Regions from separate parts of the Shewanella sp. SM69 genome, predicted to be linked through region 2. Evidence: predicted binding sites of a transcription regulator. Region 2 holds the regulator's gene; each other region holds the start of a gene.

Region 1 (7,578 bases), on a different contig from region 2:
TTAAAGCCAATAAGATCACTGCCATTCTGGATGTCACCGCTGAATTTGATGGCTTAGATTGGTCGCAATTTGAGGATCATATCGAGTATTTAAATATTCCCATCCTCGACCATAGCGTACCGACCAGCGCCCAACTCAATCAAGCCGTTAACTGGCTGCACCGCCAAGTGCGCGCCAATAAACAGGTACTCATCCACTGTGCTATGGGTCGTGGCCGCTCAGTGCTGGTACTCGCCGCTTATTTGGTTTGTAAAGATAAACAACAGCACTTCGCCGAAGTACTGCAGCAGATAAAGCAAATCCGCAAAACCGCTGGCTTAAACAAATGGCAATTACGCGCGCTCGATCGCATGCCCAGTCAAGGGAAAATTAACATCCACAAAGTGGCGTGGATTATCGCCAACCCAGTTTCTGGTGGCGGGAAATGGCAAGAATACAGCGAGCAAATCCAAGATGAACTCAAAGCCTATTTTGACCTGACTTTAAAACTCACAACAGCAGACGAAACCGCAAATGTCTTCGCCGAGCAAGCCCGTAATGCAGGCGCTGATATCATTATCGCCTGTGGTGGCGATGGTACAGTGACTGAAGTGGCCTCTCAAATCGTCGATACAGATATCGTCTTAGGCATCATTCCTCTTGGCACAACTAATGCCCTCAGCCATGCCCTCTTTGGTTTAGGCAGTAAGCTTATTCCTATCTCTCAGGCGCTGGATAATATTATTCAAGGGCATTGCCAAGCCATTGATACCGCGCGTTGTAATGAGGCGTTAGTGTTGTTGCTTGTGGGCATAGGGTTTGAGCAACAAATGATTGAATCCGCAAACCGTGAGCGTAAAAATGCTCTCGGCCAGTTTGCCTACCTCGATGGTTTATGGCGCGCCGTCAATGCCGATGTCACTTTAACCATACAGCTCAGCTTAGATGATGCCGAGCCCACAACATTAACCACCCATAGCCTCATCGTTGCCAATGCAGCACCGTTTACCAGCGTATTAGCGCAAGGCGATGGCGAGCCAAACATGACAGATGGCCTGCTCGATATTACCTGGCTAGATGCCGGCAGTGAGCCGACAGACAAGCTCCTTAGCCTAGCCGAATTAGCCATTGCTGGATGGGTAAAGGAAGGCAATAAAGACACGCATTCAAAGCGACCTGGTACGCCATCTAGCGCGACCAAGGTCCACCACGCCCATGCGAAAAAAGTGAACATTAGCAGTCAGCCCAAGTGTAAATATGTGATTGATGGCGAAATCTTTGAACCCGCGGATCTCACCATTGAAGTCCAACCCGCATCTCTCAAGGTATTTGTGCCTTATCAAGAATCGACTGAAAATGCTATCGACCCAAAAATCATATAAATGACACTATCGCGATGTTTATTAAGATAAAAACAACAAGCGCAATAAGCACTCGCATAAAATTAAATTCACTCACTTTGGGGTGGGATTTTTGAGGACTATTGCTAAAATCCTGAAACTTACAGCCTATCGCTTGCGCGCATTGCTGCAAAACTTGCTGTAATTCCTGCTTGTCAGTGCTGTTAGCCAATTTCAGTTGACTCCCTTTAGGCTGCTGCACTTGTAAATAAGCGAGATAGTGATCTACCGTATCTTCCGCTTGGCGGTTACGGTCGAGCTGGTGCCAATGGGTTGTTTGTAGCAGATAGAGTTGCACAGCATTAATATCTGAAAAGGCATAGGCGCGCCAACGCCACAATCCAGGCAACTTCCCATTGAAGACACCTTTACCGAGCCACAATTGCTGTCGCTCGGTATCTAACCAAGATTGTTGCCGAACTAACGCTAGCGGCAGTACAGGGAACAACAGAAAAAATGCCACCCAACCAAGCACAAGCCGTAACACGGGCTCGGGTTGTAACCAGGCCGCCCTCGCACAAAGCAATCCAAGCACTAACAAGGCAATGGCAAAAAACCACAGTATAGGTCGGTACTGGGTACTCAACGCCTTGAGATAAAGCGCACTCTTAGGAGGTTGATTAAGTGTCACTGAACTTGTTCCTTGTTCCTTGTTCCTTGTTCCTTGTTCCTTGTTCCAAAAATTATCTCACCATCCCAAATTGACCTGTGCTAGTAACAATATGAGGCATTGATAGTTTACACAATCAACACCTAACTTATTTTTAGATCCTTTCGAGTTAAACCAACGACTGACATCAATGGAAATAACCGTTGCGATATCGCTCATAGTGTAACGAAAAGCTGCAACTTTGCAGTTGCAGCTAAGGTGTTATTGACCCGCAGCGGTATCCTCACCGGTCCAGAGTCGCATGATGCGATAAGGTGGTTTGGCTGTTTCAGCTTCGCCATTAAAGGCTTTTGCTTTATGCAATTGATTCACTGAAATATATAACCAGCCCGTTTCACCAAATTGCACACTATCGGGAAAATCCAGCAATGGAGAACTGACCGCTGTTGATAGCGTACCTTTGTTATCTAACATAGATATGGCATTGTGGTTCAAATTGGTGAAGTAATGATTACCTTGTTTGGACGTTGCAGCGCCATCTGACACTGGCTTAGCTCCGACTAATTTTACAGTCGCGATAATTTTATCATTATTGCCTGTTTGTAAAGCCGCAGTCGATAACTGATACCAGTGAGTGCCATTCATTGCACCATAATAGAGTGTGCTTCCATCGGCAGATAAACTGATGGGATTGACCGCGACACTAGCAACCTTGCCATTAAACAATGTTGTTTTGTTATCTATGTTCATTACTGCATCCGCTTCGGCCTGCAGCGAACTATGACCTGAAAAACGTACGGTATGACCATCGTCGATACGCACTGCTAAGAGGCCTGGGTTGGCGATATCGGCTAAATAAATCCAGCCTTTTTGTGAATCGACAACCAGATCCTGCATAAAGCTGCCTTTGGGCGCGAGTGCTTGTGGTAGGACAATTTGTTTATATAGACTGCCATCCTTAATGTTGAATCCCCAAATCCTCGTCTGACCTAATTCTAACCCCATATCTGCGGTCCAGAGGTGTCCAGCTTTGTCCTGAGCAATCCCTAATAAGGTATCAAATTGAGTCATATTGGCAGTCGAAGCTTTTTGCAAATCCATTGAAGGCCAAGCTTTGTAAGCATTGGTTTCACGATTAACTTCAATCAGTTGTAAACCTGACGGCGTATCAAGTGGATGTACCGTGGCAAAAATCCGACCTTGTGCAGTGACGCTGACATTGCCAGGTCGTATTGGCAATTCAGCGACTGTTTCAAGACTTCCTACCGCTGGGGTAGCGTTTACAAAACTACTGGCAGTCAAAGAAAGCCATAATGCTGTAGTAAATAAGTGTTTCATATTCTATCTCCGCTTTTTCTGTTTAAGGGCTGTAGAATAGGAGTTATTATTTACAAAAAAAAGAGTATAAAGTTTGGCTCTGTTTCAATATTAATTTGATAATTAATGTTTATTCAGCAGTCGTTTCACCGGTCTCGACTTGCTGCTCGTACTTGCTGAGCTTGTTGTAGAGGGTTTTAACGCTGATCCCCAGTTGTTCGGCGGTATCCGTTTTATTACCTTGAGTGGTTTCTAGTGCTTGATAAATAGCGATTCTCTCTAAATCATCTAAGCGCATGCCTTGGGGGATAACAACTTGTTCACCACCACATAAACCCACTTCATTCGTCTGAGGTAGCTGTAAATGGCTGGGTAAAATATCCTGATCGGCCAGAATATAGGCTCGCTCAATTGCATGTTTTAATTCGCGCACATTACCAGACCAAGGGTACTTAGCAATCATCTGAATACAGTCTTCAGCTAAGCTCTTATTCTGCTTTTCGGCCACGTTACGATAGGCAAGAAAATGCTGCGCAAGCCCAATAATATCCTCGCCACGTTCCCGTAAGGGCGGAACGCGAATGGGAAACTGAGCCAAACGAAAGTACAAATCTTCTCGAAATAACCCAGCCTCTATCGCCACTATGGGATCACGGTTAGTCGCTGCCACAATACGTACGTTTGCACGTTGCACTTTGTCGCCACCCACAGGACGATACTCGCTATTTTCCAACACTCTGAGTAACTTCACTTGATGATCAATCGGCATTTCGGTGACTTCATCGAGAAACAAGGTCCCGCCTTCAGCCTGTTCAAATACGCCTTTGTGATCCCGATTCGCCCCCGTAAATGCGCCTTTGACATGACCAAACAGCTCACTGTCGACCAATTCTGGGCTTAATGCACCACAGTTAATCGCAATAAAAGGCTCGTTCACCCTAGGGCTGGCAAGATGTATGGTATTAGCAACCAGTTCTTTCCCGACCCCACTTTCCCCAATAATCAGCACATTACTGCCTGTCGCAGAAACGCGACGAATTGTGCGATATAGCTTGTGCATAGGAGCTGATGAACCAACAAGCAAACCGTATTGGTCTAGCTCGCTAGCAAAAGGATGCAGTCGATTAGGCGATGATGCTAAATACTGTGCAAAATCAGCAAAAATTTCGCTGATTAGCGGCATATCGTAAGGTTTGCGAAAGTGGTAACCAGCAAAATGAGACATTAACTGATCAAGATTGGGGTTTGGCTGACCGTCGGAGAGAAAAATAAACTCAATATTTGACATGGCCGCATTATCCAGCAGCACAAGGTAATCTTCACGACTAAGACTGGATAACTCAATAATGGCAACATCGACGTGATTTGCCCCTAGCTGCTCTATCCAAGGTAAGTCATCGACACTGCGTAGCTTATTAAAGTCAGCAGCGCCAGCAAGTTCGATGATTGCTTGCTCGGCGCCAACATCCTGCAAGTGATAAAAAAGTGTCAGTCGAGCCATGCGTATCTACTCCCTGTATGAAAAACTACTGTATGTCAGCCATGAAATTTTAACAACAGCAACGGTAATAGTTGCCGATGTTCTAAGATGATATCTCGATGAACTGAGAATATCAGTCTAAAAATCAGCCTGTTAAAATATCATTAAAAACGAGAACAGAATATGCATGGTAGCTGAACGAAACAAAATCAGTTTACCCAAGCAGTTAAACAATCTATGTCGAACACTGGCATTAGGAGGCCCATAATGAAGTCTAATGTTGTGCAACATCAGACTGATATCCGCGCCGATATCATGTTGATCGATGAAATCATCAAGCTGAATCAGGAAGGACTCACATTTTACAACCAAGCGAGGAGGTATGTCGAAGACTATAATCTTAAGCGTGTTTTTTCCGCCAAAGCTAACATCCACCAACGAATGTTAACTCGGTTTGAACAGCTGAGAAGTTTGGCTGACGAGCCAATTAATGGCCTAAGTCACACCGTGCCCGTCACTTATACTCAAGCAACAGAATTGTTGCAACAGTGCCAAATTTCGCAGGCTATGACCGCCCTTGTCGACATAGAGCAGCAAGTGCTAATCCAAATAAAACAAGCAGTAAGGCAAGCGCATCAGCCACAACTTGCAAACCAACTTGCAGAGGGTGCCGCTTGGCTGCAAATGAGTTACGACGGTACGGGATCGCTCAATCACCATTAATTCCCTGTCGCTAAGTGAGCCATATTTAACCGACTCCCCTCCACTTTTACTACAGACATAATACCGCACTGATGAGTGCGGTTTTTTATGCTCGAATGATGGCTCAGCATGCCAGAAAAAATTACATTTTGTCGGTAAAAAAGACCGACCAAAAGGAAAACACCAAGGTATAAAAACGCCAGGTAAAACAATTAAAACATTAAAAATCATTACCTTAAAAACATTGGCACGATTGGCGCATTATCTAGCTTCGAGAAAACAACGGAGGATATGATTATGAAAACTACAACAGCATCAGTACTAGTGGCTTTACTTGTCGGTTCAATCAGTTTAAATGTGGCTGCCGCCCAAGATTGGAAAGGCGGAACCAAGGATGCGTGGATCGATGGTAAAGCAGAAACCACTTTACTGCTCAACACGAATCTCAATTCCTTCGACATCATTACAGATGTCAAAGATGGTAAAGTGACGTTAACAGGTAAAGTGGAAAGCAGTGTGGATAAAGCCCTCGCCACAGAGCTCATCAAGAGCTTAGATGGGGTGAAAGATGTCGATAACCAACTCACTGTGATGAATGAAAAAGAAGGCACCAGTGAAGTTGTTGCCACCTTAACTGACTCTAAAGTTGCCACAGTCATCAAAACGCGTTTACTGTTTTCAACTGACGTATCCGGCACCCAAATTAATGTGGATGTTGCCAATGGCATAGTCACATTGAAAGGTGAAGTTGCCAGCGATGCCGAACGTCAACTAGCACTGAAAATTGCCGAAAATACCGACGATGTGAAAAAGGTCGTTGATAAAATTAAAGTTGTTAAAAAAGTGTCTTAACTCTCGCGACAACGGCATTTTTTAAATTAAACGTATTTTAAGTAACAGCACGCCGATCTAGACTTAAGGTTCGATAGTGCTTTATGAAAAAAGAATCAAAAAAACCAGCCTCAGCTGGTTTTTTTTATGCCCATTTTCAGACTCAATCGAAAAGACTTACTCGCTTAAATTAAGAGGGGTGAATTAAGATGACTCGAATGATCATAAAGGAGAAGAGTTACAGAAAACTGAGCTAAAACACAGGTGTTATTCAAGCTTCAAAGCCAAACTGGAATGCATAAAAATGTTGGCCATTCTCAATATTGATGGTCATAGTACCAGTTAACCCCTGCAACTCCCCCGCCCCAGAATGGGGTACCACTTCTAAGATCAGACGATTTTGTCCATCGGTCATAATGCCAAAATGTTGTAATACAAAACTGCCCTGCTTACCGCACAAATTACCAACCACTTGTTCAATGGCCACATAGCCAGCTGAGCCCTTGACTGACGTCATAGCACTGAGCATTTCCCCTTTGCTGCGCCCCTCAAGCTCACCATAAAAGGTTTTATCTAAGCCCATACGTCCTAACGTCACACCACCAATGCCAGTAGCATAGGGGCTATCAGGAGTGAGCTTAACATCAAATTTCCCAGTGATTTTGCTAACTTGCATGACACTCTCCTTGTCGAAATCTTATGCTGACCGATTACCTGCTAACGCTTGCTACTGAAGCAAACATCACCCACTTACCGAAAAACAACTTAGCATAAGCCTGCGCAGATCCATAATGGCATTTACACGCTACTTATGTATGCTGGTCTCACTCACTATCATCTCTATGGTTTTGACTATTTCAGGGCTTTCAGACATGGGTTGGTCAGACGCTCTATCGCGATAAGTCACAGCAATTTTGAATGGGGCTTCGAAAGGATAAACAGGTTCAATACTATCCACCTCGATTCGATCGCCAAGCATGACACTGCCTAAGTGTTTCAAGCTATTGTGTTTAAAATCCAGATTAAACAATCCAAGATACCAAAATACGCCTGAACCTTGAGTCGTCACAATAAAGGGCGCCACAAAGGGCATAGTTTGCATTTTAGGATCATCTTGAATCGATGCATCACTTTGGGTGTCCGGCTCTAGAGCGGGATCGAAATTTAATGGTGTAATGCGTAAGTAATCGAGTAATGCTCGACCTTTTACCTCACCATCTTGGTAGTCGCCCATAGCAAACTCTGTTTGCTTGATCTTA
Region 2 (7,578 bases):
AAGGAGAATATGACTATGATAAGCAAAAATGTGTTAGTAGCCTTGAGTTTAAGTCCTGTCATCATGGTGACTGCTGTACAAGGAGTGCCGATGAAAGCCGAATTGACCACAGGAGTCACGCCGATAGAACTGCGCGCCGCAGGCAGTTTAAAGGCTGCGATGAGTGATATTATTGCTGCTTATCAAGCACAGTCGCAAATGAGTGTTGTAGCGCAATATGCGCCCTCAGGTTTATTGTTAAAACGTATTCAAGAGGGCGAGAAAGTCGATATCTTTGCCTCGGCGAATATGAAACATCCACAGGCATTAGTGGATTCGGGTCAGGGCGAAGCGGTGCAAATGTTTGCCCGTAATCAACTCTGCGCTGTTGCTCAAGACACAGTTCAGGTGACGAGTTCGACGTTACTCGATACCTTGTTAGATCCTAAGATTAAAGTCGGCACCTCAACCCCGAAAGCCGACCCCGCGGGTGATTATGCCTGGGCCGTTTTTGCTAAGGCCGAAGCGGTAAAACCCAATGCGAAAGCCGCGTTAGAGACCAAGGCATTACAACTGACGGGCGGTCCAGAGAGCGTTAAACCGCCTAAAGATCGCAATCCCTATGGCTGGGTGATGGAAAACAAGCAAGCGGATATCTTTTTAACCTATTGCACTAATGCTGTGCTGGCTAAAAAAGAAGTGCCTAGTTTACAAATCATCGACTTACCGCAGGAACTCGCCGTGGGTGCCGACTATGGTTTACTGGTTTTACAAGGTGCTAATACTGCCGCTAAGCCATTAGCTGAGTTTATTCTATCGACAAAAGGCCAAGCGATTCTGAGCAGTTATGGTTTTCAACCTCCGGCAAAATAGCCTTTTTTAGCTTTCCAGCGGGATAAAAAACGGCACCTTTGGGGTGCCGTTCTGTGGTTAGCTCAAACTGTTAAAGCGCTAGTTCATCAGGTAGAGCGTCGCTAACCCGAGGAAGGCGAACAGGCCAACCACGTCAGTGACTGTGGTGAGCACCATACCGCCAGCGAGGGCAGGATCGATTTTAAGTCGTTTTAAAATCAATGGAATACTCGCCCCTGCAAGCCCAGCTACTGTCATATTGATCAGCATAGCGCTACCAATTAATCCCGCCAGTGCCATATCATCCTTCCATAGCCACACGGCGGCAAAGACTAAAATCGACCACATCAAACCATTGAGAAAACCAATCGATAGCTCTTTACCGATAAGCCAGCGGGCGTTGCTTTGGCCGATATGGCCTAAAGCAATACCGCGGATCACGAGCGCTAAGGTCTGATTACCGGCAACACCGCCCATGCTAGGGACAATCGTCATTAGGATGGCGATAGTGGCAAATTGCTCAATAGTGCCTTCAAACATATTGCTGACCGACGAGGCGAGCAGGGCGGCGAATAAGTTTATAGTGAGCCAGAGCGAGCGACGTAGGGTACTTTTTAGCACAGGACCAAAAGTATCTTCATCTCCGTCCATCCCCGCCATACCCATCATGGAATGTTCAGCATCTTCGCGGATAACATCGACTACGTCATCGATTGTGATACGCCCGAGCAGCTTACCATCACTGTCGACGACAGGTGCCGATACCCAGTCATTGCGTTCGAATTTCTGCGCGACTTCGCTGTCGGACATGCTCACAGGAATACTTTGAATATTGGGATCCATGATATTGCGAATTGTGGTGCTTGGCGCGCAAGTCAGCAGATCTGCCAGCCTAACACCGCCAAGGACTTTGTCCTGTTTGTCGACCACATATAAGGTATCTGTGGTGTCGGGTAGGTTGCCCCTTTGCCGAAGATAGCGCAGCACCACATCGATATTCACATCGGGTCTTAAGGTGACTGTATCCGTATTCATCAAGCTGCCGGCGGTCTCATCTGGATAAGATAGGGCTTGTTCTACCCTCAGGCGATTTTGCTCCGTCATCGACTGCAACACTTGTTTGTAAACGGCGTCGGGTAGACTACGCAGAATATAGGCGAGATCGTCGGTGTCCATGCTTGCTGTCGCTTTCGCGACTCGCTCAGGGCTCATGCTGCGGATCAGTGGGTCTTTGAGTTCTTCACTCAACTCATCGAGTATGTCGCCTATTTGTTCCTGATCGATGAGCTGCCACAATACTTGTCTGGCACTTGGCGGTGATGATTCTAAGATCAGCGCGATATCTGAGGCGGCCATTTTTTGCAGCATATTGCGCACGTGTACGAACATGCCGCTGCTAAGCGCTTGGTTTAACTGGTCAAGACTATGTCCGGTGTGATCGTTTTCTGCATTATCTACGGGCATTTGTCCTCCATTGTGCGGCAAATTGGTTTGAGATCTTAGTGTTGGGCTAGGATTTAGTGGTGACTAAGCGTCAGTCGATGACATAGATTAAGGCGGCTAAGGTAAGGCCCGCGCAATGACCGCTAGTGTAATCGCCTGTGGCTTGTATCGTCGAGCGACAAATGTTTTGCCATGTCTGAATGGCAAGTTTTTTAAACTAGACATGAAGTGAAACTAACGATGAAGTGCTTAGTGTGAAGTGAAACTAACAGGCTTCGTCAAACTTAGCGTCGATTAAGGCACAAATGGCATCGAGAGCCGGCTCTGCATCTGGGCCTTCGGCGATCAGCTTGATGGTTTTACCCATGCCAGTTTCAAGCATCAGTAAGCCAAGTACACTGGCGGCCGATGCTTGTTTATCGCCTTGGATTAAGGTGATGGTCGCATCAAACTCGGAAGCCAGTACCACCAACTTAGTGGCGGCACGGGCATGTAAACCGAGCTTATTACAGATGGTTATCTGACGTTCAAGTTTTGGCATTATTGAGCTCTCGATGACGGGCATAAACTTTATGTTTACCGTTACTAAAGCGTTTTGCCAATTGCTCTGCGACGTAAACCGATCTGTGCTGTCCACCTGTGCAGCCAATGGCCACAGTTAAATAACTGCGATTGTTACGCTCGAGGTGCGGCAGCCAAGTCTCCAGTAAATTTTCGATTTGCCAGATGAACTTATTAACCAGTGGTTGACGATTTAAGAACTCAGCTACGGGTTCATCTAAGCCAGTCAATGGCCGCAGCGCCAACTCCCAGTGGGGATTGGGCAGGAAGCGTACATCGAACATAAAGTCGGCTTCGGTGGGCATTCCGTGCTTAAAGCCAAAGGACTCGAAGTTGATCACGAGTTCTTTATCGACACTACCAAGGAGAATTTGTCTGACTTGGTCGCTTAAATCATAGATATTCAAATTCGACGTATCTATGTAGTGATCGACCAGTTTTGACATAGGCTCGAGCAGTTTTCCCTCCAGCTTTATTGCTTCTTGCAAAGAGACTCGGCTCTTCGACAAAGGATGCAAACGACGGGTTTCGCTGTAACGCTTGAGCAGAATTTTATCGCTGGAGTTAAGGAAGAAGCTCGTTAACTCAGTATCTGGAGGTAGGCTAGCGAGTTGTTTCACTAAGACCTTATCCTGCTCAGGCATGTTACGCACGTCGACACTGATGGCGACGAGATCGTTACTGCCTTTGAGTTGCTCAAGCAAACTGCCAATCAATGGCAAGGGAAGGTTATCGACACAATAATAGCCGAGATCTTCGAGTACCCTAAGGGCGACAGATTTGCCTGAGCCTGAGCGGCCCGACACTATGACCAGTTTCATCCAGTGATTACCTGATAGAGTTCCGTTTCATCATGCGTCTTGCGTAATTGCTTTAATATTTGCTTGTCGCTCAGCTTTTCGGCCATGCAAGACAAGGTACTTAAGTGCTGCTGACATTGGTCTGCAGGCACCAGTAGTGCAAATAAAATATCAACAGGTTGCTTATCGATAGCATCAAATGCTATCGGCTCTTCACACTTAATTAGTATGGCAATGGGCTGATCTATATCGGCTAGTCGACCATGTGGAATGGCGATGCCGTTACCTATACCTGTGCTCCCCATCTTTTCGCGCGCCACTAGGCTTTCGAATATCTCTTGAGATGAGAGGGTCGGGTACTGGGCAGCGACTAAGTCGCTGATGAGTTCCAGTACCTTTTTCTTGCTGCCCGGAGTGGCGCAGGTAGTGCACTCCGGCCGCAGTATGGTACAAAGTTCCATTATTAGTGTTTTGTTAACTTCTCTTTGTGTTTAATAACCTGACGGTCAAGCTTGTCAATCAGGGCGTCTATAGCGGCATACATGTCAGCATGCTCTGAAGTTGCAAAAACTTCACCACCTATGAGGTTTATTCTCGCTTCAGCAATCTGTTGCATTTTCTCAACATTGAGCACAACGTGCACATTATTGATCTGTTCGAAATGGCGTTCAAGTTTTGAAAACTTTTCTTCTACATATGCACGTAACGATTCGGTAATTTCGACATGGTGTCCACTTAGGTTTATTTGCATAGAAACGTCCTCCGATATCCACTGTAGGTTATAAACTTTTACGCTGATTAGAAGGTGGAATAAGCATAGCCTCTCGGTACTTCGCAATGGTTCTGCGGGCTACGTTGATCCCTTGTTCTGCCAGAAGTTGTGCCATCTTACTATCGCTTAATGGTTTTTTCTGGTTTTCCGCTGCCACCAGTTTTTTTATAAAGGCTCTGATTGCTGTGGATGAGCACTCACCACCATCGTCAGTACCGACGTGGCTAGAGAAGAAGTATTTTAGTTCAAAAAGTCCCTTAGGGGTATGCATGTATTTTTGAGTTGTGACCCGTGAGATGGTGGACTCATGCATTTCTACCGCTTCAGCAATATCGTTAAGCACCATAGGCTTCATGGCTTCTTCACCATACTCAAAGAAACCTTGCTGATATTGCACTATGCAATTAGCAACTTTAAGCAAAGTGTCGTTACGGCTTTCTAGACTCTTAATAAACCATTTAGCCTCTTGCAGATGGCCGCGAATAAATTGGCTATCGGCTTGGTTTTTTGTGCTGCGTGCCATAGAAGCATAATGTTGATTTACATTGATTTTGGGCATGCAGTCAGGATTAAGCTCAACGACCCAGCGGCCATTTTTCTTCGACACAGACACATCTGGGATAACGTATTCGTCATTATTGGGTGTGATCAACAAACCTGGGCGAGGATTGAGAGTTTGGATAAGTGCTATACCATCCCTTAATTCATCCTCTTTTAATTTAGTCTTACGCATCAATAACCTAAAGTCTCGGGCGGCGATCAGATCTAAATGATCTTTGATCAGCATACGGGCGTTTTCTAGGTTGGGAGTATCAGCGGCGAAATGCGACAGTTGGATCAACAGGCATTCACTTAAATCGCGGGCGGCAACGCCTATGGGATCAAAATGCTGAATACGCTTGAGTACGGCTTCGACTTCGTCAAGCTCAACTTCAGGATTGCCCATGGCTTCGAGAATTTCTTCAGTGCTTTGGGTGAGATAGCCCTGATCGTCGATGGCATCAATAATGGCGGTGGCAATGGCTAAATCGGTTTCAGAAAACGGCGTGAGGTTTTTTTGCCATTCTAAGTGTTCGTACAAACCTTCACTGGTCTCGCCTTGGAAGGGCATATCGTCTTCACGACTGCCGCCGGGGCCTGAGTTTGGGGAGGCGGTAAACACTTCATCCCATGTGGTGTCCATGGGGAGCTCATCGGGCATGGATTCTTTGGTTAGCGACTCTGCCGTGTCTATGGTGGAGCTGTCTTTTTCTGGTGGCAGAGTGCTAGATTCACTGAAATCCGTATCGGATAGCGTTTGGTTTACAGGGTTTTTAGTGGCGTCGAATTGCTCCTCTTCCAGCTCGAGAAGGGGATTAGAATCTAATGCTTGCTGGATCTCTTGCTGCAGTTCCAGTGACGACAGTTGCAACAGACGTATAGCCTGTTGTAGTTGTGGCGTCATGGTTAACTGTTGACCCAGTTTGAGCTGGAGTGACGCTTTCATGTTACCGCTGATCCCTACGTTATTATTGTTAGATGAGGTCGCTTATTATTATCTTGAGTGAAGCCCAATGGCGGTATAAATTGCCTCCATTGGCTTCGCTCGATTAACTATAGCCTGAATTGTTCACCTAAGTACACAGCCCTAACTTGCTGATTGTCTAAGATCTCTGCTGGAGTTCCTTCGGCAATCAGGTTTCCGTGACTCACAATATAAGCATGTTCACATACATCTAATGTCTCGCGGACATTATGGTCTGTGATCAGTACGCCAAGGCCGCGACTTTTGAGTTGTTCGATAATCTTCTTGATGTCGATAACCGAAATAGGATCGACGCCGGCAAACGGTTCATCGAGCAAAATGAACTTAGGATTAGCGGCTAAAGCCCGCGCAATTTCGACGCGACGACGTTCGCCACCCGACAATGACATGCCTTGGCTGTCACGGATGTGGGTGATATGAAACTCTTCGAGCAGATGTTCTAGTTCTTCTTCTCGTTCTTCGTTTTTAAGTTCTTTACGAGTTTGCAGTACGGCCATGATGTTGTCATGAACAGTTAGCTTACGAAAGATACTGGCTTCCTGCGGTAAGTAACCTATGCCTTTGCGGGCACGCAGATGCATAGGATCTGCGGTTAAATCATCATCGTCGATAAAGATATGCCCCTTATCGCTCTTCACTAGCCCGACAACCATGTAAAAGGTCGTGGTTTTACCGGCACCGTTTGGACCGAGTAGGCCAACGACTTGACCGGTTTTTACCGTCAGACTGACGTCTTTAACCACTTGGCGACTCTTGTAACTTTTTGCCAGATTTTGTGCTCTTAAGGTGATTTGGGTCATTTAGAGTCCTGCTTTTTTACAGGTTTATCCGCCGGAGCGTCTGATTTAGCATCATCTTGATAGTTTTCAGGCTGAATAATAGTGATCACGCGATCGTCACCACTGCCAGTACTCTCGGCCATCAATTTCTGTTGAATCATGTTATAGCGGATTAAATTGCCTGTAACTTGGCTACCTGCTTGATCTAATGACGCCATACCTTTCAGTGTTAAGGTGCGGCTTGCCATATCGTAACGAATTTCTTTCGCGCTTGCCGATGCTGGGCGACCATCGTCTAATATTTGGCTATACGTAGCAGGGTTGCCTGTGGCGACCAAAGTTTTGCTATTTTCACCTTCAGCGGAAAATGCACGCAGTTCATTTGCTTGGATTTTTATTGAGCCTTGGGTAACTTCAACTGGACCAAAGAAGATGATCTGGTTGTTTTTGATATCCGCAGTTTGGCTCACAGCTTTAATTTTGACTTCTTGCTTTAAGTCGCCCACTTTCGCGAAAGCACTCATGCTCATAATTAGCATTAGGCTGGCAAGTAATACGTTATTTTGCTTCATATGTTCCTACTACCTGACTGGTCAATTGCACTTCTTGCGCGTTGAGGTCGGCATAAAGGCCTTGGCCTTGAATATTAAAATCTTTCCCTGTGACGTAAATGGTACGGTCAGAGGTCATTATCATAGTGTTGAGATCGAGTTCCAGATAACTGGTGGACAAGGTCTGAATCGGTTCTTCTGGGCTAATGGCATCGATAATAACATTATTTTCTAATACAACCTTGCCAGTTTCCTTGTTTAGCTTGCCCTGATCAGCCCTGAGCTGCCATTGTGCTTTACCTTGGTCTGGATAAAC
Region 3 (7,578 bases), on a different contig from region 2:
TACAAAATCTAACCTGAACTAGAGCTTAACGCAAAACTGATATAAGTACAGCAAATGTGCCGTAAGCTTTTGTATAATTAAGTAAATATTATTTAACCACCACAACCAATACGTATCTTTTTGTATCGGAATTGCACCAAGTAAGTGCATAGTTATCAATTTGTGAACATTTCACGCGCATAACGACAAAAAAAGCGTTATCCTTCCGCTATTGTTTACATTGCCCACTTAATAAAAAATGAAATTCCCTGTTGTACCTGTGTTCATTCTTATCCTGTTTACCTGCGTCGTAAGTGCGATTTGGTTTATCTCCCCGAGTGACAAAAATACTGGCCCTAAAACTTGGTCAGCCTTTATCTACAACCATGGCTATGATTCAGGAAAGTATAAAAAAACCGATAACTTTGACAGCTATAATACTTGCCGCGATTTTGCACGCGAACAATCTGCCTTCTACGACAATGTGCCTTGGGAATGTGGATCTATGTGCCAGTTCGATACTCGTAAGCAAGGATTTCAATGCGAAGAAATGAAGAATGAGCACTAACTAACCATTCAGCATAGGTTCAATATTTATACAATAAACTCCGCTCCTCACAGTACAACTCGTTTTCTTTACCGTCTAAGGATGCACGATTTAGAACTAACGTGTTAAACGTAATTTTTAACTTGGAGCTTACCTATGAACCTAAAAACGGCTTATCTATTCAACCCATATTCACGAAAACTCGCTTTATTGGCACTGCTGACAATCGGAACTAGCGTAAGTATTTCAAGCCAAGCTGCGCCATTGACCATCAGCCAGCAACAGGCAGTTAACACTCATTTGAGCAAATTGGCTCAGATGCAAAATGCGGCTGAACATCAAATGACAGAGCAGCTTAAGCAAGATTTTAGTCAACAATTAACCGCGCAAGAACATGAGTTTATGAGCGACATCTGCCCTAAATACGGCATGACCTTCGATGTCACTACCAACGCTTGCTTACGCTCATAAGGTATTGCCAAGACTAAAATGGAAAACGGGCACTCAGCTCAGGGTATTGCCGCTTTAAATCCTTGGGCTTAGTGCTAAATTTTTTCCCCACGGGCGTCGCCTTGCCCGATGGCATAAAGGGCAGTTCCTCACCAGTTCTATCTTCGTATAATTGCCCTGCGATAAGGTCGTATTCATCTACAAAAGGGTAAGCATAGGCATCTCGCTCTGGCCAAGCGACTAAACGTGCTAGGGTGTCAGGCTGATTAACCACACCTTCGAAAATTTCTTTACCAAGTGAAATCAAAAAACACCTAAACTCGGCAAAAGCATATTCAGAATCACAGCCCGTAATAATGTAAGCCGCCCCCCAAACAGACCACAAATAACTACGGCGCATCTGCTGACCAAAGATTTTATCGAAAGCTTTTAACTCTTCATTACTCAATTCGGCAAGTTTCTGCTTCAGTGCTTGAGTCAAAGACTCCTGTGATTGCGCAGCTTCCGTTCGCGTGACTAACCCCCAAAACTCAACTTCTGTCATAAACGTCACCTATTAGAGCCTCTAGCAAAAAGGCATATTCTACACGATATTACGGTTATACTGGACTCGGATTAGGGCATTTCCTACACTTGCTCATCTTCTACGCTACCTGTCTACACATACATTTATGCCTAAACGTCTTATACTACTGATCACGTTATATTGCCTCTTCAGCATTGCTGCACTTTGGCGTACTGTGATGACTCAATCCCTTGATGTATTCACCCTAGGTGTCCTCCCCGTGCTCGTTGGCATACTCATACGCGCGCCGTGGTCTAGCTTAGTGTTGAAAATTTATATTGGCATGCAAACCTTAGGATTCTCGGCACTGGGGATTACAGCAATTATTGCCTATCGCATTACCCCTGAGGATGTAAAAGTGGTTGTTTCTGGCCACAACATTCCTATGTTGCCACTCACAGTGAGCATTATTGTTATTTTACTCGTGCAGTATTGGATCGCATTTTCTAAGGTCACGAGACACTATTTGACCCGCCAAACTCAGTAATGGACTTTGTTGCTAAGCTGTTATCAATAGCGTAGCTTAGCGACCCAGTAAAATACTTACGACTCTTAACTTGAAGTAGACTATGAGCCATTTATCGCCCAGCGAACTTTCCATTCTTTTAGTAGAACCTTCAGAGACACAGCGTCGAATTATTATTCAGCGCTTACAACAAGAAGGCATTCTCAGCATTCAAACCGCAGAAAACATAGAAGCGGCTAAAGATATTATTGCTCGCCATAAACCTGACCTTATTGCGAGCGCCATGCATTTCGATGATGGCACTGCCATCGATCTCTTGGGCTACTTAAGGGCCAACGCTGACTGCAAAGATATCCAATTTATGCTGGTCTCGAGTGAGTGCCGCCGTGAGCAACTTGAAATATTCCGCCAATCGGGTGTAGTAGCGATTCTACCTAAACCCTTCAGTGCCGACCATTTAGGTACAGCATTGAATGCCACGATTGATTTACTCAGCCACGATGAACTCGACCTGAGTAATTTCGATGTACAAGATGTACGTGTATTAGTGGTCGATGATAGCCGTATGGCAAGAAACGTCATTAAACGTACGATTGGTAACTTAGGGATGAAGCTAATTACCGAGGCCGAGGATGGCGCGCAAGCCATAGCGTTAATGAAACACAATATGTTCGACTTAGTGATCACTGATTACAATATGCCGAGTGTAGATGGGCTAGCTTTGACACAATTTATCCGCAATGAAAGCCAACAATCACACATTCCCATCTTGATGGTGTCTTCCGAAGCCAACGATACCCACCTCAGCAATGTGTCCCAAGCGGGTGTAAATGCCTTATGTGACAAACCCTTTGAACCCAAACTTGTTAAAAAATTACTCTATCAACTGTTAGAAGAATAAAACTTAAGTCACGAACTGAGTAAATATTCTGCGCTTTACTGAACATCCTGCTGCACGCTAGACGCAAAAGGCTTTCCAAGTGTTAAACCTTATGGCATGTTAGGCACGCTTATTTCAAATAAATCTACGGAAAGAAGAGACAATAAAAATGAACAAAACTGAACTAATCGCCAAAATTGCAGAAAATGCCGATCTAACGAAAGTAGAAGCAGCACGCGCATTGAAGTCTTTTGAAGCAGCTATTACCGAATCAATGAAAAATGGTGACAAAATCTCCATCGTAGGTTTCGGTTCTTTTGAAACAGCGACTCGTGCCGCTCGCACTGGCCGTAACCCACAAACGGGTAAAGAAATTCAAATTGCTGAAGCGACAGTGCCTAAGTTTAAAGCGGGTAAAACCCTACGTGACAGCGTAAACTAAGTTATAAAATTCAATACAACGCCTCCATTGTGAGGCGTTTTTTTTTGCCCAATCCCAGTGAAGCACTGAATATTTTTTGCACAACAAAAGTGCGCCTCTGCCCCACAAACTGGCAAATAAAAACATTTCATTAACATTGCGAGTTATAACACCTTGTTTTACATGACATTGTAATAGTGGCATGTGATTAGCAAATCCTTCCTTAGAAAAAACCAAGATGCACTAATGGACACAGCTGACTTTGAGTGTGCCAATGGTGAATCGATAAATAAGTCAATCGAGGGGATGAGCATGAAGAAATCACTGTACAGCGTTTTGGCCTTATCGACGGGAATGTTACTGGCAGGCAACGCCTTTGCAGCCGTATCAGGCAACATTGGCGGTACCTCTAATTATCTATGGCGCGGTGCGACCCAAACTAAAGATGCGGTCGCAATCCAAGGTGGCCTTGACTACAGCCACGATTCTGGATTTTATGCGGGAACTTGGGCATCGAATGTGGATTTTGGTGATGATACTAGCTACGAGCTTGATCTATATGCAGGTTATGGCGGCAGTATTACCGAAGACATCAGCTACGACTTTGGCTATCTCTACTACGCCTATCCAGACGCACCAGGCAGTATTGATTTTGGTGAGCTCCATGCTGCTGTCACGTGGAAATGGCTCGAACTTGCTTACTCCCAAGTCATCAATGCCGGTGACGATCTGGCCGCCGATCCTTTAGATAATAAAGATCTCAGTTATCTTGCCGCGACGGTATCCGTTCCTCTCACTGAAAAGCTGAGTTTATCAGTGCACTATGGTTACTCAAACGGTGATGTCGTCCAATCCTGGTTTGGCGAAGATAATTATGCCGACTATAACGTGACTCTCAGTGCAGATACCAGCATAGGCACAGTGTCATTTATGGTCTCAGATACCGATCTCACCGATGATGATGCCAAACTAGTACTCGGATATTCCTACAGTTTTGATCTATAGGCTCTAAGCATAACAAAACGCCACCTTAAAAAGTGGCGTCGTTTTATCACAATCACCTACTAGGCAATAATTGACCTGTTCGTTTTACGGGCCGCAACCATTTTCTCGATATACTCAACAATGGGCTCAGTCACTGAAATCCCTGTTGTTTGCTCAATCCCTTCAATGCCAGGCGCCGAATTAACCTCAAGGATCAGTGGACCACGGTTAGAACGTAAAATATCTACTCCCGCGACAACCAATCCCATCGCCTTCACAGCGGCAATAGCCATTTTACGCTCAACAGAGGTGATTTTTACCACCTCACCACAACCACCTAAATGCAGATTAGAGCGGAAATCGCCCTCGGGACCTTGACGCTTCATCGAAGCAACAACCTTGTCACCGACAACAAAACAACGAATATCACTACCATTGGATTCTTTAATGTATTCCTGTACTAAGATATTCGCTTTGAGCCCCAAGAATGCTTCAATCACGCTCTCAGCAGCCGTTTTAGTTTCAGCGAGTACGACACCAATCCCTTGAGTGCCTTCGAGTAATTTAATGACTAACGGAGCGCCGCCCACCATATTGATGAGATCTGGGATATCATTTGGCTTATTGGCAAAACCCGTCACTGGCATGCCAATCCCTTTGCGGGAAAGTAGTTGCAGTGCCCGCAATTTGTCCCGCGAACGCGCAATGGAGATTGAATCATTCGCGGCATATACACCCATCATTTCAAACTGACGTACAACGGCACAACCATAAAAAGTCACGCTAGCATGAATACGCGGAATGATGGCATCAAACCCAACTAATTCAGTACCTTCATAATGAATGCTAGGTTTAATAGAATTAATATTCATGTAGCAATTCAGCGTATTGATCACGACCGCTTCATGTCCACGACTTTGGCAAGCCGCGACTAAGCGTTGTGTTGAATACAACTGGGGGAATTGGGATAAAATACCTATTTTCATTGCTGAGTGACCAACTTAAGCATGAGTGAATAAACCGTTCTGCGGCACCAAAAGCACAGCGACAGAAAAAGGGGCTGATATTTGTCTATTGCTCAGTGTAAAGCAAGAAAATATTCCTCACCAGACGAAATCATTATGCTAATGAAATACTTCAAGACCTATCACATTCGGAACTCGTTTAAATTAACAGCGGCAAAATATACTTAGCCTCAAACTCCGTTGCATCTAAGGGACGAGAAAATAAATAACCTTGTAATACAGTACAATGGCGAGAAGTACAAAACTCAGCCTGCTCAATTGTTTCAACGCCCTCAGCTACTGATATGACATTAAACCCATGGGCGAAGTTAAGTAATGCAGCGAGTAAACGAGTGTCTTTCTCATCCTTATCATAGGAAGCGACAAAGCTTTTATCGATTTTCAGCACGCTAATGGGAAACAATTTGATATGTTCTAAGGACGAAAAACCCGTCCCAAAATCATCGAGGGCAAAACGCACCCCTAACTCGGCGATTCTATCGAGCATTTTGGCATGTTCATGGGGATCTTCAATAAGGCAATTTTCAGTAATTTCAAGCTCTAATGCTACAGCAGGAAGTCCTGTCTTAGTCAGCGTACTCGCTATTTTATCAAACAGGTTCTCATTTCCAATTTGCGATGCAGACAGGTTAACGGCAATGGTGAATTCTTTCCCTGTTGGCTGTAATTGGGTTAGCCAACTCAATGCCTGTGTACAGGCTTGCTCAAGTACCCAGTCATCAATGTCCTCCATTAATCCGATCTCTTCGGCTATGGGTAAAAACTGATCTGGGGCGATAATATCATCCACAGGATGCTGCCAACGGACGAGGGCTTCCATCCCCACCAGCTGATGGGTTTTCGCATTCACTTGCGCTTGATAATGAACCTTAAATTCATTTCTTTTTAAGGCAGTACGCAAACTCGACTCGATATGATTACGGTAACGTACCTCTTTATCTAAAGCTTCTGAGTAGAACTGAATCTGGTTTCGGCCCATTTTTTTAGCGCGATACATGGCAATATCGGCACATTTCATCAGCTCAGAACTATTCGAAGCCGCTTCATTATAAAAAGCCACACCGATACTGGCACCAATAAGCACATCGTTATCACCGAGACAAAATACGTCCTCAAACACTTTGAGCAATCGATTAGCCACAATCATAGGGAAATATTTATAATCATTATCAGTGACTAGCACGACAAATTCGTCCCCACCTAAACGGGCAATAATGTCGCCATCTCGTAGTACTTCACTTAATCGAGCGGCTACTTTAACTAAAAGAATATCCCCCGTCTGATGGCCTAGAGTGTCATTGATCGCTTTAAAATCATCTAAATCGAGCAAGATAACGGCTAAATAGTCGTGACAACGTTTGGCCCTTGCTATCGCTCGATTAAGACAAAGTTCAAAACCATAGCGATTAACCAACTTAGTCAACGAATCGTGTTCAGCTAGCTCTTTTAGTTTTTGGTGACTATTACGTAACGCCAACGCCATTGAAGATCTTTGTTTCGCATAACGAATTGCACGGGTTAGTATCCGCGAGTTGACCTCATCTTTAAGCAAGAAGTCCTGTGCCCCTAGTTCAATACAGCGCTGAGCCAGTTTCTCATCTTCATAGCGACTCAGCATAACGACTACGGTCTGGTCTTGCGTCATGGCATTAAGCTTGATCAACACTTCTAAGCCATTAGCATCGGGTAATAAATAATCCAATAGAATACCGTCAAAATGACGTTCTAATGCGAGATTTAAACCATCAAATGCACAATTTGCTTCGACCACATTAAAAGTCAACTTTGACTGTCTGAGTGCTCGGATGATCGCAGTTCTATCAACTTCATCATCATCGATCAGTAGTAAATCCATATACTCACCTTATGCGGATGGGAGCTCCACTATTCGCCAATAACCTTCAAGCATATTAAAAATATTGTTAAAACCGTCTTTCATATCAGTTTTAACCATGTAACCAGCCACATGATGGCTATAGGCTTTCATCCTATCTTCATCGGTACTCGACGTGGTGAGCATAAAAACGACAGACGAAGAAAGAGAAGGATCTGAACGTATTCGCTCAAGGAACTCAAACCCATTCATTCTTGGCATATTAAGATCCAGCAAAATAAGATACGGACCTTTGATCGTGTCTAAACTCGTTAGAATAGTTAATGCTTCGATCCCATCCCGAGCACGCACTAAGGGATTGAGTAACCTCAATTGTCTCATCGCCCGCTGCACGGCCATGTAATCCACGTCATCATCATCAACCAAT
Region 4 (7,578 bases), on a different contig from region 2:
TAATACCAATCGTATTAAATATCTGTTCATTCAGCGGGAGTTCAACGCGCTTTAGACAAGGCGAAGGCTTGAAGGCATAGTGGTGCTCTGTCGAAAGCCTTAAACGCAGTATAAAGCGCGTTGCCATGTTGTGAACAGCCGCCCTTCAGGAGCCACACAGGCATCCCACTCCCGTGTTGCATTGACTTAAAAGGGAATAACCATTTCTGCGTCAATGCGCCTTGGATTGAGATACCTGTAAGGCTCTGAACTGATTAGCTATTTAATGTGATTGGTATAATACCTATTACTCAATTTATCCCAACAAAAAGCCCTGCACAGTTTCCTATGCAGGGCTTTTTAAACCGATTGACTCACCTTAAGGGCGTGTCACCTGAATTAACAGACTGGCATTAACCGCGGTTAAAGCGCTTACGATCGTTTTCAGTCAAGTGTCTCTTACGAACACGAATGTTCTTAGGCGTTACTTCAACTAATTCATCATCATCGATGAACTCAAGCGCTTGCTCAAGTGTCATTGTGATTGGCGTAGTCAACACTTGGGCTTCGTCAGTACCAGAAGCACGCATGTTGGTCAGCTGCTTACCTTTCAAACAGTTAACTGTCAGATCGTTTGAGCGAGCGTGAATACCAACCACTTGGCCTTCGTATACTTCAGCGGCGTGGCCGATAAAGAGACGACCGCGATCTTGCAGACCGAACAGTGCGAAGGTCAGAGCCTTACCCGTTGCGTTAGAGATCAATACGCCGTTAGCGCGTTGACCGATATCGCCACCTTTGTGCGGACCATAATGGTCGAATGAGTGATAAATTAGACCTGTACCAGAAGTCGCAGTCATAAACTCAGTTTGGAAACCGATTAAACCACGGCTTGGGATGATGAAGTCAATACGTACACGACCTTTACCATCAAGCTGCATGTCTTTCATTTCAGCTTTACGGGTACCTAATTTCTCGATTACTGTGCCTTGATCTTCTTCTTCAACGTCAACAGTCAAGGTTTCAAATGGTTCACACAGTTCACCGTCGATAGTTTTCAGAATAACTTCTGGACGTGATACGGCTAACTCGTAACCTTCACGACGCATGTTTTCAATCAAGATTGATAAATGCAATTCACCACGGCCAGATACACGGAAGCGATCTGGACTTTCTGTTTCTTCAACACGCAGTGCTACGTTGTGGACTAATTCTGTTTGCAGACGCTCCAGAATGTTACGTGAAGTCACATACTTACCTTCTTTACCTGCAAAAGGTGAAGTATTAACTTGGAAAGTCATGGTCAGAGTAGGTTCATCAACAGTCAAAGGTGGCATAGCTTCTACTGCACCAACGGCACAGATAGTGTCAGAAATTTTCAGCTCGCCTAAACCAGTGATAGCAACGATGTCGCCAGCGTTAGCAATTTCAACTTCAGTACGGTCTAGACCCATGTAACCTAATACTTGGCCCATTTTACCGTTACGAGTTTTGCCATCAGCGCCAATAATAGTCACTTGTTGGTTCGTTTTCACGCTACCACGCTTGATGCGGCCGATACCGATAACACCCACGTATGAGTTGTAGTCGATTTGCGAAATTTGCATCTGGAACGCGCCTTCGGCGTCAGCATCTGGGAAAGATACTTTTTCAACGATAGTTTGGAACAGCGGCGTCATATCATCGCTCGCTACATCCGGATCTAAAGTTGCAAAACCGTTTAACGCAGAAGCGTAAACGATTGGGAAATCTAGCTGCTCGTCAGTTGCACCTAAGTTATCGAACAGGTCGAATACTTGGTCAATAACCCAATCTGGGCGTGCACCTGGACGGTCAATTTTGTTAATAACAACGATTGGCTTTAGGCCTTGAGCAAACGCTTTCTTCGTTACGAAGCGAGTTTGTGGCATTGGACCGTCAACGGCATCAACTAGCAATAATACTGAGTCAACCATAGACAGAACACGCTCAACCTCACCACCGAAATCGGCGTGGCCTGGGGTATCAACGATGTTAATACGGTAGTCGTTCCACTTGATGGCAGTATTCTTTGCCAGAATCGTGATCCCACGTTCCTTTTCAAGATCGTTGGAGTCCATCACCCGCTCAGTGGCTTCTCCTCGGGTTGCAAGGGTGCCTGACTGTGACAGCAACTTGTCTACCAGGGTCGTTTTGCCATGGTCAACGTGTGCAATAATGGCGATGTTACGTAAATTCTCTAGCACGGATAAACCTCTTACCATCAAACAAAAATAGGGATATTTCAGTAATTCGTTATGGTGATCGAGCTCGATCTACCACAATAAAAAGCGTGCCATTCTACTCCAGAGCGGCCTTGGCGCACAGGATTATTTTTGAACACTTATAAAACAATCCGCCAATCCTTGGGTAATTTCCGTCAATCATCCACTGAGTGAAATCCTCTGTAGCCAGAGTTAACGCTCTGTTTAATTGCCATATTCATAGGAAAAATCTGAGTTAAGCAGCTGAATTTGCTATTTTTCGTATTCAATGTTAGCCCTGCTAATGTCGATTTAAGCATCAGCAAAATCGACTTAGGTACAGAGAAATTACCACGTGAACACACTGCAATAAATTCTGCGGCACACTTAATCTAACGTTCATGTTGGCGTTTACACCCGATGACATTAAGACTCACTTCATTGTCACGGGATACCTTTCTTACGCATCACTGATTTCACTTGGCCTGTGAACAGCAAAGACATTTCGCACATGAGAACGAACTCTTTCCTAATAATATGATAATAAACCACTATTGGATTGATAATGCATGGCATAGTTGGACAGACTAGCATGGTTTTATGACAATTATGCGGAGGTTATGCGGTGATAAATAGTCCCGTTCTGTGCTAAAAGTATGTGCGAGCTTCACAGAGGCAGTACTTACTGAGATAGTGAAAGCCAAAGTGTCATTGCCATCTCATTGCCATATTAAGCGGTGCATGTTATCGCTGTGCGTCCCAGCTTAAGGTTTGCATGAATCAATTCAGTGCGCACCAAAATGGAGTAATGCACCAAAATGCCACAGACAAAAGCACCATTATGGTGCGCACGCGAATCCAATTAAGTGCAACAAAGATTTTAAACCATGTTAATCAGTAAGTTAAATTATTGGCATGGATATCGCTTTATAGCTCGTAAGTTTGGCTCAAGATAAATCACTTGAGTTAAAAGATTATAGAAGGGGCATCCCTTTACCCTACCGGAGGCTTGAGAATGTCAGTTGAATCAGTTTTAAAGCAACTTGAAGAATTAGAAGTTAAGTTCGTTGATTTACGTTTTACCGACACTAAAGGTAAAGAGCAGCACGTATCTATTCCTTCTCATCAGGTAGATGCTGATTTCTTCGAAGACGGCAAAATGTTTGACGGTTCTTCTATCGCAGGTTGGAAAGGCATTAACGAATCAGACATGGTACTGATGCCAGATCCAACGACATTTGTACTGGATCCTTTCACCGAAGAAACTACAGCGCTGATCCGTTGTGACATTCTTGAACCCGGTACTATGACAGGTTACGACCGTGACCCACGCTCAATTGCTAAAAAAGCAGAAGCTTACCTGATCTCTACTGGTATCGCTGATACTGTATTGATTGGACCAGAACCAGAATTCTTCCTATTTGACGATGTCCGTTTCGGTACTGACATGTCAGGTTGTTTCGTTAAGATCGACGCTAAAGAAGCGGCTTGGAACTCAGGCACTAGCTACGAAGGCGGCAACACAGGTCACCGTCCATTTGTTAAAGGCGGTTACTTCCCAGTTGCACCGGTTGACTCATCACAAGACCTACGTAGCGCTATGTGTTTAGTGCTCGAAGAAATGGGCCAAGTGGTTGAAGCGCATCACCACGAAGTGGCGACAGCAGGTCAAAACGAAATCGCAACTCGCTTCAACACCTTGACTAAGAAAGCGGATGAAATCCAAATTCTGAAGTACGTAGTGCACAACATGGCACACGCTTACGGTAAGACGGCGACTTTCATGCCTAAACCCATCGTTGGTGACAACGGTAGCGGCATGCACGTTCACCAATCTCTGGCGAAAGACGGTGTTAACTTGTTCGCTGGCGACAAATACGCAGGTTTAAGTGAAACGGCTCTGTACTACATAGGTGGTATCATCAAGCACGCTCGCGCGCTGAATGCTTTCACTAACCCAAGCACTAACTCTTACAAGCGTTTAGTGCCACACTTTGAAGCACCTGTTATGTTGGCCTACTCTGCCCGTAACCGCTCTGCATCAATCCGTATTCCAGTGGTACCAAGCCCTAAAGGCCGTCGTATCGAAGCACGTTTCCCAGATCCACATGCAAACCCATACTTAGGTTTCGCAGCGCTGCTGATGGCGGGTCTTGACGGTATCCAAAACAAGATCCACCCAGGTGAAGCGATGGACAAAGATCTGTACGATCTGCCTCCAGAAGAAGCGGCTGAAATCCCACAAGTGGCAACGTCATTAGAAAACGCCCTTGAAAATCTGCAAGCTGACCATGAGTTCCTGACTAAAGGCGGCGTGTTCAGTGAAGATTTCATCCAATCTTATATCGTACTGAAAACAGCAGAAGCTGAGCGCGTAGCACGTACAACTCACCCACTTGAGTTTGAAATGTACTACAGCCTGTAATGGCTATCGCTATACAACTGGCTCGCTTTATGTAATTGATACAGAAAATATAAAAGCCTCGATAGCAACGCTATCGGGGCTTTTTGTATTTTGAAGGTATATACAACTTTTATTCTGATTCAATCATCGCGTTGTTCTCTAAATAGGCATCATCGCCAACCACTCTTTTATCATTCAGAGAAGGCACGCCAGACACCGCGGCAACAGCAACAATAGAGATAGATGGTTAAAAACCGATCTAAACTAAACATGGATGCAGCAGAAAAACCACCTATATAGTCGGAAGTTAACTACCGCGCCATTATTGTTAAGTGTCCACGCTTTATTCAACTAAGCTGGTTATTGTCAGGGGCAAAATCTACCAGTTGGGCAGGTTCGCCTGACTCAAATGACGCAAATGGTACACCATCTAACACGCGCTCATTTTTAAATACACGGATTTCAGAATCAGGTAACTGCGTCATCAGTAATGACAAGATAGTGTGCATCTTATCCAATGGGGAATGAAGACGAATGCTTGCGCGTAAGCCCATTGTTCGTACATCCGATTGGCAGGCTATAAATGGACGATTCCGCGTTACCTTAATCAAATGACGATGCCCATTTTTTATAGGGCTCTCATAAGTTGTCTCTACATTTTTAAAACCAGTAAAGAAAAATGCCCCCAGAGCCATTCCGCCTGCACCAATCAGCGCTGCTGGGCCTAAAAAGGCCACTCCGACGATGCAAACAACTACCCCAAACCAAGCCAGCCCCCGCACTACCGCGTAGGCGGCATCCGGAATAGCGTCATGATAGGTAGTAACTAAACCCTCGGTGGTGAGCCGATAATGGTACTGTTTGTCTGCAAACCAGAGGTAACGAGCAGATAAGCACATAATTAAAGCCATGATGATTAACCCTATACCCAAGCTAGTATCGCCAGATAGCAAATAGCACCCTATAAGTGCTAAGCAACCACACGGGATCAGGAAGGTTAACCAAAATAGACCATAGACAGTCGCCACCCGAATATCCCACTCATAAAGCGTGGGCGCCTCACGCACCCGCTGCTGACGTAGCTTATTGAGCCGGCTTTGCTCCTCTTGGGGTAATTGCAGGTACTCAGTGCGCGGCAGGTCTTCATACCGACTGTCGTCCAACAGTTTTGTCTCTTGCTCTGTCGACGCCAACTGCTGCGGCGCTGCTCTCTTATTCATATAGCTATTCCTTTGCTGTGCCCACGGACTGCACGGTCATCGTTAACCTATCCACACAGCTCGTACTTAATGTCTTCTCACTCTTGACGATCTTGCCGCTATAAGGCCTGTTAGCATCTTGGTGGCAAAGCTGCCACTGATGACACCGAATCTCACGCCAATAACAGGCGCGAGAAAAAACGTTAACTGGGCTGGGGATTCTTAGGGGCGAAATCTGACAGTTGGGCAGGTTCGCCTGACTCAAATGACGCAAATGGTACGCCATCTAACACGCGCTCATTTTTAAATACACGGATTTCAGAATCAGGTAACTGCGTCATCAGCAATGACAAGATAATGTGTATCTTATCCAATGGGCAATGAAGACGAATACTTGCGCGTAAGCCCATTGTTCGCACATCCGATTGGCAGGCAATAAATGGACGATTCCGCGTTACCTTAATCAAATGACGATGCCCATTTTTTATAGGACTCTCATAAGTTGTCTCTATATTTTTAAAACCTGTGAAGAAAAATGCCATCACGGCAAAACCACCCGCGCCGACTAAGACGGCCGGGCCTAAAAAGGCCACCCCGACAATACAAACCACCACCCCAAACCAAGCCAGCCCCCGCACTACCGCGTAGGCGGCATCCGGAATAACGTCATGATAGGTGGTAACTAAACCCTCGGTGGTGAGCCGATAATGGTACTGTTTGTCGGCCAACCAGAGGTAGCGCATAAATGGCCCAAAAATCATCACTATGATGAGAAAATAATACCATTGCTCAAATCCATACCAGTATGTCACCAACCCAACTAGAGCCGTAATCCCGCACGGAATAAGGACCATGATCCACCCAATGCCATACACAGTCGCTACCTTAATATCCCACTCATAGAGGGTCGGTGCCTCGCGTACCCGCTGCTGACGCAACTGATAGAGCCGGTCTTGCTCCTCTTGGGGTAATTGCAGGTACTCACTGCGCGGCAGGTCTTCATACCGACTGTCGTCCAACGGTTGTGTCTCTTGCTCTGTCGACGCCAACTGCTGCGGCGCTGCTCTCTTATTCATATAGCTATTCCTTTGCTGTGCCCACAGTACTGCATGGTCATCGTTAACCTACCCACACAGCTCGTACTTAATGTCTTCTCACCCTTGACGACCTCGCCGCTAAAGGTCTGTTAGCCTGCATCCAGATAATGGTCGTAATTAGCGCCAATAACAGGCGCGAGAAAAAACGTTAACTGGGCTGGGTATTCTCAGGGGCAAAATCTGACAATTGGACTGGTTCGCCGTCACGGGTGCCAACTTTAGAGAGGCCAACTATTCGTTCATTTTTCAATAAAAAGAGTTTCGACCCCGGTAATTGCTTCATCAGTAGCGACAACACTTTATGCATATCTTCGGGATGGCAATAACAGTCGAGATTTGAATAATATCCGAAATAAAACCTGTCTGTATCACACGATATATATGGCCTCTTGTGGGTCACTTTTATCATATGGGGATGTCCACGCTTGATAGCACTTATTGAGGTGGTTTCTACATTTTTAAAACCAGTAAAGAAAAATGCCCCCAGAGCCATTCCGCCTGCACCAATCAGCGCTGCGGGACCTAAAAAGGCCACCCCGACAATACAAACCACCACTCCAAACCAAGCCAGCCCCCGCACTACCGCGTAGGCTGCATCCGGAATCGCGTCATGATAGGTAGTAACTAAACCCTCAGTGGTGAGCCGATAATGGTACTGTTTGTCGGCCAACCAGAGG

What was found. Region 2 encodes sigma-54, which starts transcription at its own class of promoters, with help from an activator protein. Its sites were predicted from a motif close to GTTGGCACGNNNNTNGNNT; they were not measured.
Region 1: a site for sigma-54 is predicted at 5,732-5,750, ahead of L5M37_RS03250 (BON domain-containing protein). Genes of this name have one in related genera too.
Region 3: a site for sigma-54 is predicted at 3,505-3,523, ahead of L5M37_RS14390 (TorF family putative porin). Genes of this name have one in related genera too.
Region 4: a site for sigma-54 is predicted at 3,111-3,129, ahead of glnA (glutamate--ammonia ligase). Genes of this name have one in related genera too.

Annotation. Positions count from the first base shown of each region.
Region 1 covers NZ_JAKKRV010000001.1:712,247-719,824, forward strand. The annotation lists gene L5M37_RS03225 (diacylglycerol kinase family protein) at 1-1,361, shown strand, start outside; gene L5M37_RS03230 (hypothetical protein) at 1,354-2,010, opposite strand; gene L5M37_RS03235 (L-dopachrome tautomerase-related protein) at 2,251-3,327, opposite strand; gene L5M37_RS03240 (sigma-54 interaction domain-containing protein) at 3,437-4,807, opposite strand; gene L5M37_RS03245 (glutamyl-tRNA reductase) at 5,054-5,509, shown strand; gene L5M37_RS03250 (BON domain-containing protein) at 5,786-6,340, shown strand; gene L5M37_RS03255 (DUF3224 domain-containing protein) at 6,591-6,995, opposite strand; gene L5M37_RS03260 (hypothetical protein) at 7,125-7,578, opposite strand, start outside.
Region 2 covers NZ_JAKKRV010000008.1:48,960-56,537, reverse strand. The annotation lists gene L5M37_RS12455 (molybdate ABC transporter substrate-binding protein) at 16-852, shown strand; gene mgtE (magnesium transporter) at 931-2,295, opposite strand; gene L5M37_RS12445 (HPr family phosphocarrier protein) at 2,540-2,815, opposite strand; gene rapZ (RNase adapter RapZ) at 2,802-3,656, opposite strand; gene ptsN (PTS IIA-like nitrogen regulatory protein PtsN) at 3,653-4,096, opposite strand; gene hpf (ribosome hibernation promoting factor) at 4,099-4,386, opposite strand; gene L5M37_RS12425 (RNA polymerase factor sigma-54) at 4,415-5,893, opposite strand; gene lptB (LPS export ABC transporter ATP-binding protein) at 6,001-6,732, opposite strand; gene lptA (lipopolysaccharide transport periplasmic protein LptA) at 6,729-7,283, opposite strand; gene lptC (LPS export ABC transporter periplasmic protein LptC) at 7,270-7,578, opposite strand, start outside.
Region 3 covers NZ_JAKKRV010000010.1:70,261-77,838, reverse strand. The annotation lists gene L5M37_RS14420 (hypothetical protein) at 239-547, shown strand; gene L5M37_RS14415 (hypothetical protein) at 683-997, shown strand; gene L5M37_RS14410 (DUF4240 domain-containing protein) at 1,011-1,520, opposite strand; gene L5M37_RS14405 (hypothetical protein) at 1,648-2,028, shown strand; gene L5M37_RS14400 (response regulator) at 2,111-2,908, shown strand; gene L5M37_RS14395 (HU family DNA-binding protein) at 3,057-3,329, shown strand; gene L5M37_RS14390 (TorF family putative porin) at 3,621-4,313, shown strand; gene rimK (30S ribosomal protein S6--L-glutamate ligase) at 4,373-5,278, opposite strand; gene L5M37_RS14380 (putative bifunctional diguanylate cyclase/phosphodiesterase) at 5,457-7,172, opposite strand; gene L5M37_RS14375 (response regulator) at 7,182-7,578, opposite strand, start outside.
Region 4 covers NZ_JAKKRV010000015.1:13,909-21,486, forward strand. The annotation lists gene L5M37_RS17905 (GGDEF domain-containing protein) at 1-3, shown strand, start outside; gene L5M37_RS17910 (hypothetical protein) at 1-127, opposite strand, end outside; gene typA (translational GTPase TypA) at 393-2,204, opposite strand; gene glnA (glutamate--ammonia ligase) at 3,217-4,626, shown strand; gene L5M37_RS17925 (hypothetical protein) at 4,953-5,825, opposite strand; gene L5M37_RS17930 (hypothetical protein) at 6,008-6,880, opposite strand; gene L5M37_RS17935 (hypothetical protein) at 7,050-7,578, opposite strand, start outside.